Regions from separate parts of the Amycolatopsis sp. NPDC058986 genome, predicted to be linked through region 1. Evidence: riboswitches for the same ligand, from Rfam matches in the RefSeq annotation. Region 1 holds a riboswitch; each other region holds the start of a gene.

What was found. A riboswitch is a leader RNA that binds a small molecule or an ion and turns the genes downstream of it on or off. The one in region 1 is predicted to bind S-adenosylmethionine.
Region 2: it holds a riboswitch for S-adenosylmethionine, as region 1 does, so the genes downstream of both, thrC (threonine synthase) here and ACFW0G_RS29970 (aminotransferase class V-fold PLP-dependent enzyme) in region 1, are expected to answer to the same signal.
Region 3: it holds a riboswitch for S-adenosylmethionine, as region 1 does, so the genes downstream of both, ACFW0G_RS09455 (methionine ABC transporter ATP-binding protein) here and ACFW0G_RS29970 (aminotransferase class V-fold PLP-dependent enzyme) in region 1, are expected to answer to the same signal.

The regions. Positions count from the first base shown of each region.
Region 1 is NZ_JBHYJW010000040.1:42,804-46,068, reverse strand. It holds gene ACFW0G_RS29975 (M23 family metallopeptidase) at 138-827, shown strand; SAM riboswitch class IV at 913-1,027, shown strand; gene ACFW0G_RS29970 (aminotransferase class V-fold PLP-dependent enzyme) at 1,067-2,428, shown strand; gene ACFW0G_RS29965 (hypothetical protein) at 2,505-3,107, shown strand; gene lspA (signal peptidase II) at 3,132-3,265, shown strand, end outside.
Region 2 is NZ_JBHYJW010000020.1:41,513-44,777, reverse strand. It holds gene rpsT (30S ribosomal protein S20) at 1-255, shown strand, start outside; gene holA (DNA polymerase III subunit delta) at 329-1,309, opposite strand; SAM riboswitch class I at 1,444-1,578, shown strand; gene thrC (threonine synthase) at 1,592-2,857, shown strand; gene ACFW0G_RS19235 (ComEC/Rec2 family competence protein) at 2,865-3,265, opposite strand, start outside.
Region 3 is NZ_JBHYJW010000007.1:172,771-176,035, reverse strand. It holds gene ACFW0G_RS09460 (4-(cytidine 5'-diphospho)-2-C-methyl-D-erythritol kinase) at 1-128, opposite strand, end outside; gene ACFW0G_RS09455 (methionine ABC transporter ATP-binding protein) at 269-1,279, opposite strand; SAM riboswitch class I at 1,497-1,587, opposite strand; gene rsmA (16S rRNA (adenine(1518)-N(6)/adenine(1519)-N(6))-dimethyltransferase RsmA) at 1,703-2,599, opposite strand; gene ACFW0G_RS09445 (transglycosylase family protein) at 3,006-3,265, opposite strand, start outside.

The DNA of each region.
Region 1 (3,265 bases):
AACCGGCCTCGATGGTTGGTGGTTTTCCGTAGAAATCTCCACCGTGTGTTCCCTTGACGCATCCTTTCGGGCTAACGTGCGCTCGCATCGTCTACCTCGAATGGGTGAGCTTCTCGGGCTAAGGAGTACACACGGTGATGCTGAAAATGCGCGCACGCTGGGCCGGTCTGGCCGCCGCGACGACGGCAGGAGCGTTGTTCCTGGCCCCCACGGCCTCCGCCGCGGACACGTTTCCCGCCTTCGCCCTGCCGTTCGCCTCGGGCCAGCTCGTGTATTCGGCCGGGATCCACTCCGACGACGGCGGCAGCGGCGTCAAGAACGCCATCGACTTCAGCCCGGCCGACAAGACCGTCCGCGCCCCGCTGGCCGGGATCGTGCACCTGCAGCACTGCGCCGAAGGCGACTGGGTGACCATCGACCACGACGGCGGCTGGCGCACCGGGTACTACCACATGGAGAACATCCAGGTCGCCGACGGACAGCGGGTCGTGCCCGGCGCCGTCCTCGGCTCCACCGGCAATGCTCTGCCCTGCGGCGGCAGCACCACCGGTGCCCATGTTCACTTCACGCTCTGGACGCTGCCCGCCACGACGGCGTCCGGGAACTCCGGCGACGCAAGGGATTGGCGCGCTCGCGGGAACTGGAGCGGGCTGTCCTACGCCGAGGTCTCCGGCGAGCTGGCCGCCGCGCTCGGTGAGCCGATCGACGGCAAGGAGCTGGGCGGATGGCGGTTCGCGGCGGGCGCCGGCCAGTACCAGGGGACCGCGACGCACCTGAGCGACCAGTCCGTCGCGCGGCTGCCGGGCCGCTTCCGGGTGACGGCGTAGACCGCAATTCCGGAGAGTGACGGCCGTCTCAGTCACCCGGAAGGGGCTGGATCGGCGCGCGCGGTGTCGGCTATCTTCGTCGTCAGGTCATGAGTGCCAGCGCTAAGCCCCGGCTTGCTGGCCGGCAACCCTCCAACCGCGGTGGGGTGCCCCGGGTGAGGACCGGGCCTGTCGCGAGGTGCGGCGGGCAAGCGCGGGCCCCTCGCCGGGGGTCCCCCGGACCGCCGAGGAGGCACCCGATGACACTCGCCGTCGATCGTCAGAACACCACCGAAACCACGGTTACCGTTGCGCCGCAAGGAATTCCTGCGGTCGCGGGTGCCGGGCTGAGCGTTCCGCTCGTCACCGGCGGCGAGATCGGCTACGCGAATCTCGACCACGCCGCGAGCGCGCCTTGTCTGGACGCCGTGCGCCGCGCGGTCGACGAGTTCCTGCCCTGGTACGCGAGCGTGCACCGCGGCGCCGGGTTCGCCTCGCAGGTCTCGACGCGGCTTTACGAGCGCACACGCGACATCCTGCGCCGGTTCGTCGACGCGCGTTCGACCGACACCGTGGTGTTCACCCGCAACACCACCGATTCCTTCAACCTGCTCGCCCGCAGCCTGCCCCGGCACACCTCGGTCGTCGTCTTCGACACCGAACACCACGCCGCGCTGTTGCCGTGGAGGGGGCCGAACGTCCGCCGGATCCCCACCCCGCGCACCCGGCTCGCCGCGGTGTCCGCTGTGGACGAAGCGCTCGCGGAATGCCCGCAGGGGCCCCGATTGGTGGTCGTCACCGGAGCGTCCAATGTGACCGGTGAGCTGCTGCCCGTCGCGGAGATCGCGGCGGTGGCCCGCCGCCACGGCGCCCGGATCGCGCTCGACGCCGCCCAGCTCGCCCCGCATCGCCGGATTTCCTTGCGGGAACTGGATGTCGACTACGTCGCGCTGTCCGGTCACAAGCTGTACGCGCCGTTCGGTGCCGGTGCGCTCGTCGGCCGCGCGGACTGGCTCCGTGCCGCCCAGCCCTACCTCGCCGGTGGCGGCGCGACCAAGCTAGTCACGGGCGAGGCCGACGACCTCGGTGTCGTCTGGAACGCCGGACCGGAACGGCACGAGGCGGGTTCGCCCAACACCGTTGGCGTGTATGCCCTCGGCGTCGCGTGCGAGCAGCTCGCCGCGCACTGGGACGCCGTCGGCGCACACGAGGAGGTCCTGCTGGCCCGGCTGCGCAAGGGCCTCGCCGCGATCCCGGGCTGCGCCGAACTGCGGCTGTTCGACGCGCCGGTGGACCGCGTCGGCACGGTGAGCTTCGTGGTCGACGGCTTCGAGCCCGGCTGGCTGGCGGCCGTCCTTTCGGCCGAGTACGGCATCGGCGTCCGCGACGGCGCCTTCTGCGCGCACGTCGCGACCAAGCGGCTCATCGGCGTCGCCGGGGGAGCGGGGCAGCAGGCGGTACGGGTCAGCCTCGGCCTCGGCAGCACCACCGAACACGTCGACCGGCTCGTGCTCGCACTGCGCCAGATCGTCGCCCGTGGCGCCCGCTGGGAGTACACGAAGCAGGACGGCCGCTGGGCGCCGGTCGGCGATCCGCGCGCACTGCCCCCGTTCTGCGCCTGAGCTGAAGGGGACTTTCGTCGCATCCCATGCACGGAAAGTCCCCTTCAGCTCATGGGCGATCCGCTATCGTGGCGCGATGGGAAATTCGCGGCCACGGTACTGGTTTCCCTTGGCGCTGCTGGGATTCGCGCAGCTGATCCTGGTCGCGGCCGAGATGCCGAGGGCGAATGGATCTTTCGGCTACTTCGCGAATGTGCGTGAGTACCCGATGACCGAGTCCACCGCGGTCGCGGTGCGCGTCTCAGCGCCCTACGGCTGGTCCGGCGCGGGCACGGGCTGGTTGTGGGTGCTGGCGGCGGCCGTCCTCGGCGTCGCGATCTGGTACTTCGTCCTGGCCCGGCGTGCGGGCAGCCCGCCGCGCACCGGCCGGTTCGCACTGCTCACGCTCGGCGCGCTGGTGGCCGTGCCGCTGCTCGACCTCGTCGGATACTGGCAGTTCCGCCTGGACGCCGACGTGCGGGGCCCGATGATCGCGACGCTCGGCCTCGTCCTGCTCGCCTGGTTCGAGCGGAGCGTGCTCGTGCTGGTGGTGACGGCGGTGTTCGTGCTGGCCGCGGTGGTGCTCCTGCCCGGCATCGCCGGGGTCCTGGTCTCGGCCGTGGCGCTGCTGGCCGGGGCGTTCGTGGCGCTCGCCGGGCCGCGGCGGGGACGTCCGGAGCCTGCCGCCGACACGGACTGAACGCGTGACGTGGACAATGGACCGGTGAGCACCGAGTCCTCCCCGTCCGAACCCGAGACGACCCCGGCCGCGGACCTACCGCCGAATCCGGCCGTGACCAGCGAATCCGCGGTTTCCGAGCCGGAAGAGGCGAGCCCGTCGAAGGCGCTGCCGAGGCG
Region 2 (3,265 bases), on a different contig from region 1:
AACATCAAGTCGCAGATCAAGCGCATCACCACCAACGAGAAGGCGCGTCAGCGCAACCAGGCGATCCGGTCCTCGGTGAAGACCGCGATCCGCAAGTTCCGCGAGGCCGCCGAGTCCGGGGACAAGGCCAAGGCCGTCGAGCTGCAGCGCGAGGCCGCCAAGAAGCTGGACAAGGCGGTCACCAAGGGCGTCATCCACGCCAACCAGGCCGCGAACAAGAAGTCCGCGATGGCCAAGCGCGCGAACAGCATCTGAGCCGTTCTCCGAAAGGCCCCGGCGACCTCGGTCGCCGGGGCCTTCCGCGTGTCCTTCTCCTCAGCGGCCGGCCTCAGTGGTCGCCCTTGGCGGCGACGACCTCGTTCACAGCTCGCTCCAGTGCATAGTCCGGGCTCGCCGCGGCACCCTTGACCTCGGAGTTGAGCCGAGCGACGACCCGCATCGCGGCGGCGAGACCGTCCTGGTTCCAGCCGCGTGACTGGCCCTGCGCCTTGCGCACCTTCCACGGCGGCATGCCGAGTTCCCCTGCCATCTGGTTCGGGTTGCCCCGTCCGGCCGCGGAGACCCTGGCGATGGTGCGGACGGCATCGGCGAGCGCGTCGGCGACGAGCACGTGCGGCACCCCCAGCTGCATCGCCCAGCGCAACTGCTCCAGCGCGGCCGCCCTGTCCCCCGCCACGGCCTTCTCCGCGACCGCGAAGCCCGTCACGTCCGCGCGGCCCCGGTGGTACCGGCGCACGGCCTGCTCGTCGACGACGCCGCCGGAGTCCGCGACGAGCTGCGTCGCCGCCGACGACAGCTCCCGCAGGTCCGAGCCCACGGCGTCGATCAGCGCGAGCACCCCGGCGCCGTCGATCTTGCCGCCCGCCCGGCGGACCTCGTTGCGGACGAACGACTCCCGGTCGGCGGCCTTCGTCAGCTTGGGACACTCGGTGATCTGGGCCCCGGCCTTGCGCAGCGCGGCGGGCAGCGCCTTCGCCGCCTTGCTCCTGCCGCCCCCGGTGTGCACGACGACCAGCACGATCCCGTCGGCGGGCGCCTTGAGGTAGGACAGCACGGCGTCGGACAGCTCCTGCGAGATGTCCTGCGCCGCCTCGAGGACGATCACCCGGCCCTCGCTGAACAGCGAGGGGCTCACCAGTTCGGCGAGTTCGGGCGTTGTGAGTTCGGACACCCGCATCCTGGTCATGTCCGCGGTCGGATCGGCCGCCTTGGCGGCGTCCAGGGCGGCGCGGACAGCCCGTTCGATGAGCAGTTCTTCCTCACCGAGTACGAGATGCAGCGGTGCGGTGGCGGTGGCTTGCGCGGTCACCCCCCGATCCTCTCACCCGCCCGGCGACACGCCCGCTCCGGTGACACCGGCGCGCCCACCGTGGCACGAGCCGATCAGGATGCCGTACGGTGTGTTCCGAGGCAGCGCCCAGCGGCGCGCCGACAACCGAATACCGCTCATCCAGAGGGGCAGAGGGAACGGCCCGACGAAGCCCCGGCAACCGGCGTCAAAGCCTGTCATCCCGCGATCGCGGGATAGCTGACGAACACGGTGCCAATTCCGGCCCGCCTCGGCGGGACAGATGAGGAAAGGAACCTCGCGATGACCGCAACCCTCGGCACGACCTCCACCACCAAGACCCCGGACCTGGGCCCGGCCGTCGAACTGGTGTCGAAGGAAGAGGGTCACCGGCAGCCGCTCGCTCCCGAATTCGTCTCCGCCGAAGACTTCTCGCCGCTCGAGGTCGCCTACGACTTCGGCCGGGTCCGGCGCGAGGACATCGAAGCCGGCCCGAAGAACATCTGGCGCTACAAGAAACTCCTTCCGGTTCCCTCCAACGTCGAGGAGATCCCCAACACCGAGCCAGGCTGCACCCGGCTGGTCCGGGCCGACCGGCTGGCGAAAGCGCTGGGGGTCAAGCGGATCTGGGTCAAGGACGACACCGGCAACCCGACGCACTCCTTCAAGGACCGGGTCGTCGCCGTCGCGCTGGCGGCCGCCCGCGAGTTCGGGTTCGAGGTGCTGTGCTGTCCCTCGACCGGCAACCTCGCCAACGCCGTCGCCGCCGCGGCCGCCCGGGCGGGCTGGCAGTCGGTCGTGCTGATCCCGAAGACGCTGGAACGCGCCAAGATCCTCACGACCGCGGTGTACGACGGCGCGCTGATCGCCGTCGACGGCAACTACGACGACGTCAACCGCCTCGCCACCGAACTCGCCGCCGAGCACGAGAGCTGGGCGTTCGTGAACGTCAACGTCCGCCCGTACTACTCGGAGGGCTCGAAGACGCTGGCCTTCGAGGTCGCCGAGCAGCTCGGCTGGCGGCTGCCCGAGCAGATCGTCGTGCCGATCGCCTCCGGCTCCCAGCTGACCAAAGTGGACAAGGGCTTCCGCGAGCTCGGCCAGCTCGGACTGGTGGAAGCCAGCCCGTACAAGGTGTTCGGCGCCCAGGCCACCGGCTGCTCGCCCGTGTCGGCCGCGTTCCGCGCCGGGCACGACGTCGTCCAGCCGGTCAAGCCGGACACCATCGCGCGCTCGCTGGCGATCGGCAACCCGGCCGACGGCCCGTACGTGCTCGACGTCGTCAACCGCACCAACGGCGCGATCGAGGACGTGAGCGACGAAGAGGTCGTCGAGGGCATCCGGCTGCTGGCCCGTACCGAAGGCATCTTCACCGAGACGGCGGGCGGGGTCACCGTCGCCACGGCGAAGAAGCTCATCGAGACCGGCAAGCTCGACCCGGACGCCGAGACCGTCCTGCTGATCACCGGCGACGGCCTCAAGACGCTCGACGCCGTCGAGGACCACGTCGGCCCCAAGGCGACCGTCGCACCGTCGGCCGCCGCCGTGCGCGAGGCCCTCGGCTACTGACGCCGGTTCACCGCCGGGGCGGGCCACGCGGCTCGCCCCGGCGGGAGACCGCCGGACCGCCACCGTCCGGGAGCACCGCGGTGTCCCCGTCGAGGTCGGTGCGGGTCACCAACGCCCCCAACGCGATCAGAGCGTCCACAGTGGACTTGCTGGGATGGCCGTAGCGGTTTCCCGCGCCCACACTGGCCATCGCGACGCGGGGCGCGACGGCCGTGAGGAAGTCCGGCAGCGAATACCGTGACCCGTGGTGCGGGACCTTCAAGACCTCGGACCGCAGATCCGCTCCCCCTGCCAGCAAATCGGCCTGCGCCGCCAGTTCCACGTCACCGGTCAGGAGCACGCGCCCGGCAGGCGTTCCCGCGCGCAGCACGACCGAACTGTTGTTGACCATCGTCCCGTCCTGCTCGG
Region 3 (3,265 bases), on a different contig from region 1:
AGCGACAGCGCCTGGAAGACGGTGACCAGCTCGTGGTAGCCGTCCTCGCGCAGGTCGGAGACCGAAAGGTGCAGGTTGACCTTCGCGGGAACGCGAACGGTCACTGGGGGCGGTACAACGGCGAGCACATGCCAAGCCTACGTGGCCTCGCCGGGAACGCTCGCGGAAGGAGAACGCACGACACGGTCTGCGCCCCGTAACGAAAAGGTCCGCCGGGCCTCCTGGCGGAACTCCAGGAGGCCCGGCGGACCTTCGTGATGCCGGTGGATCAGGCGGCGACGCCCTGCGGACCCCGCGTTGTGTGCGTGACCCGGCCGCCGCGCTCGGCGATCCAGGCCAGCGCCGCGTCCGACCGCTCACCGCGGACGCCGAGCCGGAACCGGCCCACCGGGGTGTCCCCGATGCGGGTGAGTCCGCCGCCGATGGTGGCGAGTTCGACGTCGAAGCGGCTCGCCGCCTCGGGCAGCAGGGCACCGACCGACGCGAAGCCGATCAGGACGACGTCGACCGAGCGGTCGTAGCGCGCGGCCTGCGTGCGAGTGGTCTCGATCGCGGGCAGCAGCGTCTGCGCGGTGCGGCTGGCCGGGTCGGAGATCAGGTCCAGCACGGTGCCGCGTTCGAGGACGGCGCCGTCCTCCAGCACGGCGACGTCGTCGCACACGCGCCGCACCACGGTCGCGTCCGGGGTGGTGACCACGATGGTGACGCCCAGTTCGGCCCTGGCGCGGTCGAGGACGGTCAGCACGGCCCCGGCCTCGTCGCTGTCGACGCCCGCGGTCGGGTCGTCGGCCAGCAGGACGGACGGGCTCGCCGCGAGCGCTTTCGCGACGGCGACGCGGCGCAGCTGGCCCTCGGTCAGCTCGGCCGGGCGCTGGGCCGCGCGCGGGGTGAGCCCGACCAGGTCGAGCAGCGTGCCCACGCGGCTGCGGCGCTGCGGGCCGTCGACGCCCAGCTGCTCCAGCGGGGTGGCGATGTTGCCGGCGATGGTCCGCTCGGCGATCAGCTCCGGCTTGGTGCCGACCACGCCGAGCTGACGCCGGATCTCGCGCAGCCGCCTGCCGTCGAGCGTGCCGGTGTTGAGGCCGTCGAGCCGGACCACGCCGCGGTCGGGACGCTCCTGCAGCGCGATGCAGCGGGCGAGCGTGGACTTGCCCGAGCCGGCCGGGCCGACGACGCCGAAGAGGGACCCGGCCTGCACGTCGACGCTCACGTCCCGTAGCGCGACGACCGGATTTCCGTTGTGGGGAAAGGACTTGGTCAGGTTTTCGACAGTGATCACGAAAGGCTCCAGAAGCAGGGCGCAGCACCCCCAGGCGCGCGCGACCGTTCACCAGTTGACCGTCCGAAATGGACGGTGCTCACGAAATGAGATTCAGGCGGCAGAACTCAGGCGAGAACGGTGGAGCGTCGACACGCACAGACCGTGCGGCGACCTTCATCGACTACACGCCGCCTGGTGAGCAGGAGCGGGCGGGCAACCCTCTTCATGGACGTGGCCTCCATCGGTCCTGGCGGTAGCACCTGCCCCGGGGAGGGTGGTTGCTGCGACTTCGGCGAGCCAGGTCTCTCAGTCGCTCGGGATGGACGCTTCGAGTAAAACCGATCCCAGGGATTGAACGCAAGCCCATAGGCACAGATCACACGACTGGCCGCGCCCAGACCTCGGGATCGGCCCGGACTTCAGCAAGCCGCGATAACGCCGTCACGCACCGGACGGGCGGGGCTCGCGCTCCGCTGCCGCGACGATACGCGCGAAGTCCCCGACGTCGAGCTGTTCGCCCCGCGTCTTGGGATCGATCCCCGCGGCGACGAGCAACGCACCCGCCCGGTCCGCGGAGCCCGCCCAGCCCGCCAGCGCCGCGCGCAGCGTTTTCCGCCGCTGTGCAAACGCCGCGTCCACGACACCGAACAAGGTTTCCTTATCCACAGTGGACTCTTCGGCGCCGGATTTCGCATTTTCGAAGGAGGATTCCGCACGTTCGAAGGAAACCAGCGCGGAATCCACGTTCGGCACCGGCCAGAACACGGCTCGCGGAACAGCGGCTACTTTGCGGGCACTGCCGTACCACGCGAGCTTGACGCTGGGCACGCCGTAGATGCGGCTGCCGGGCCCCGCGGCCATCCGGTCGGCGACCTCGGTCTGCACCATGACGAGCCCGCGCGCCAGCGACGGCAGCTCGGCGAGCAGGTGCAGCACGACGGGCACCGCGACGTTGTAGGGGAGGTTCGCGACGAGCGCGACCGGCTCGGCGGGCAGGTCCGCGGCCTTGACGCGGAGCGCGTCGGCGCCGACGACGGTGAGCCGCCCGGCGGCCTCCGGGCCGCGCTCGGCGACCGTCGCGGGCAGCCGCCCGGCGAGCACCGGATCGATCTCGACGGCGATCACCTCGGCACCGGCACCGAGCAGACCGAGGGTCAGCGAGCCGAGCCCGGGCCCGACCTCGAGGACGACGTCCCCCGCCCCGACCCCGGCGAGTTCGACGATGCGCCGGACGGTGTTCGGATCGTGCACGAAGTTCTGGCCGAGCTTCTTCGTCGGCCGCACGTCCAGCTCGGCCGCGAGCCCCCTGATCTCGGCAGGGCCAAGCAGTTCCACCACCGGCAGATCGTACCCAGCGCCGGTGGCCGGGGGCGTGCCGAGGGACGCCTTCGGTGCGTTGGCCGCACCGAGGGACGCCCCCGGTGCATTGAACGCACCAAGGGCGTCCCTCGGTTGCGGCCGCCCCCGCACACGACCGCTCGCGACCACTGGTGCGGCGAGCGTCACTTCGTCACAGCTGACGTGACATATGACGCCGCGATGTCACCGATTCCACTTCTCCCGGCACAACCTCGGCTCCGCACAGCCCGGCCCGGATGCGCCCCAATGTGGCGTTCGGTGCGTTGAACGCAGCCAATGCCACATTGGGGCGTTCGGGCACCTCGAGAACGGGGCACGGACCACCGAACCGGCAAAGCGAAGGCCCCCGGCGCAACGCGCCGGGGGCCTCGCGGAAAGAACAGGATCAGGGCTTGCAGCCCCAGGCGCTGTATCCGCCACGCGCGTCGCGGACCTTCTCGGCCACCGCGATCTGCTGCTCGCGCGACGCCTGGTGCGGGTAGGACGCGTATTGCTGGCCGCCGTAGGCGTCCCAGGTCTGCTTGTCGAACTGCAGACCGCCGTAGTACCCGTTGCCGGTGTTGATGTGCCAGTTGCCGGTCGACTCGCACTGGGCGATGCGGTCCCACACCGAGGTGTCACCGATGGCGGGCTGCGCCGGCTTCT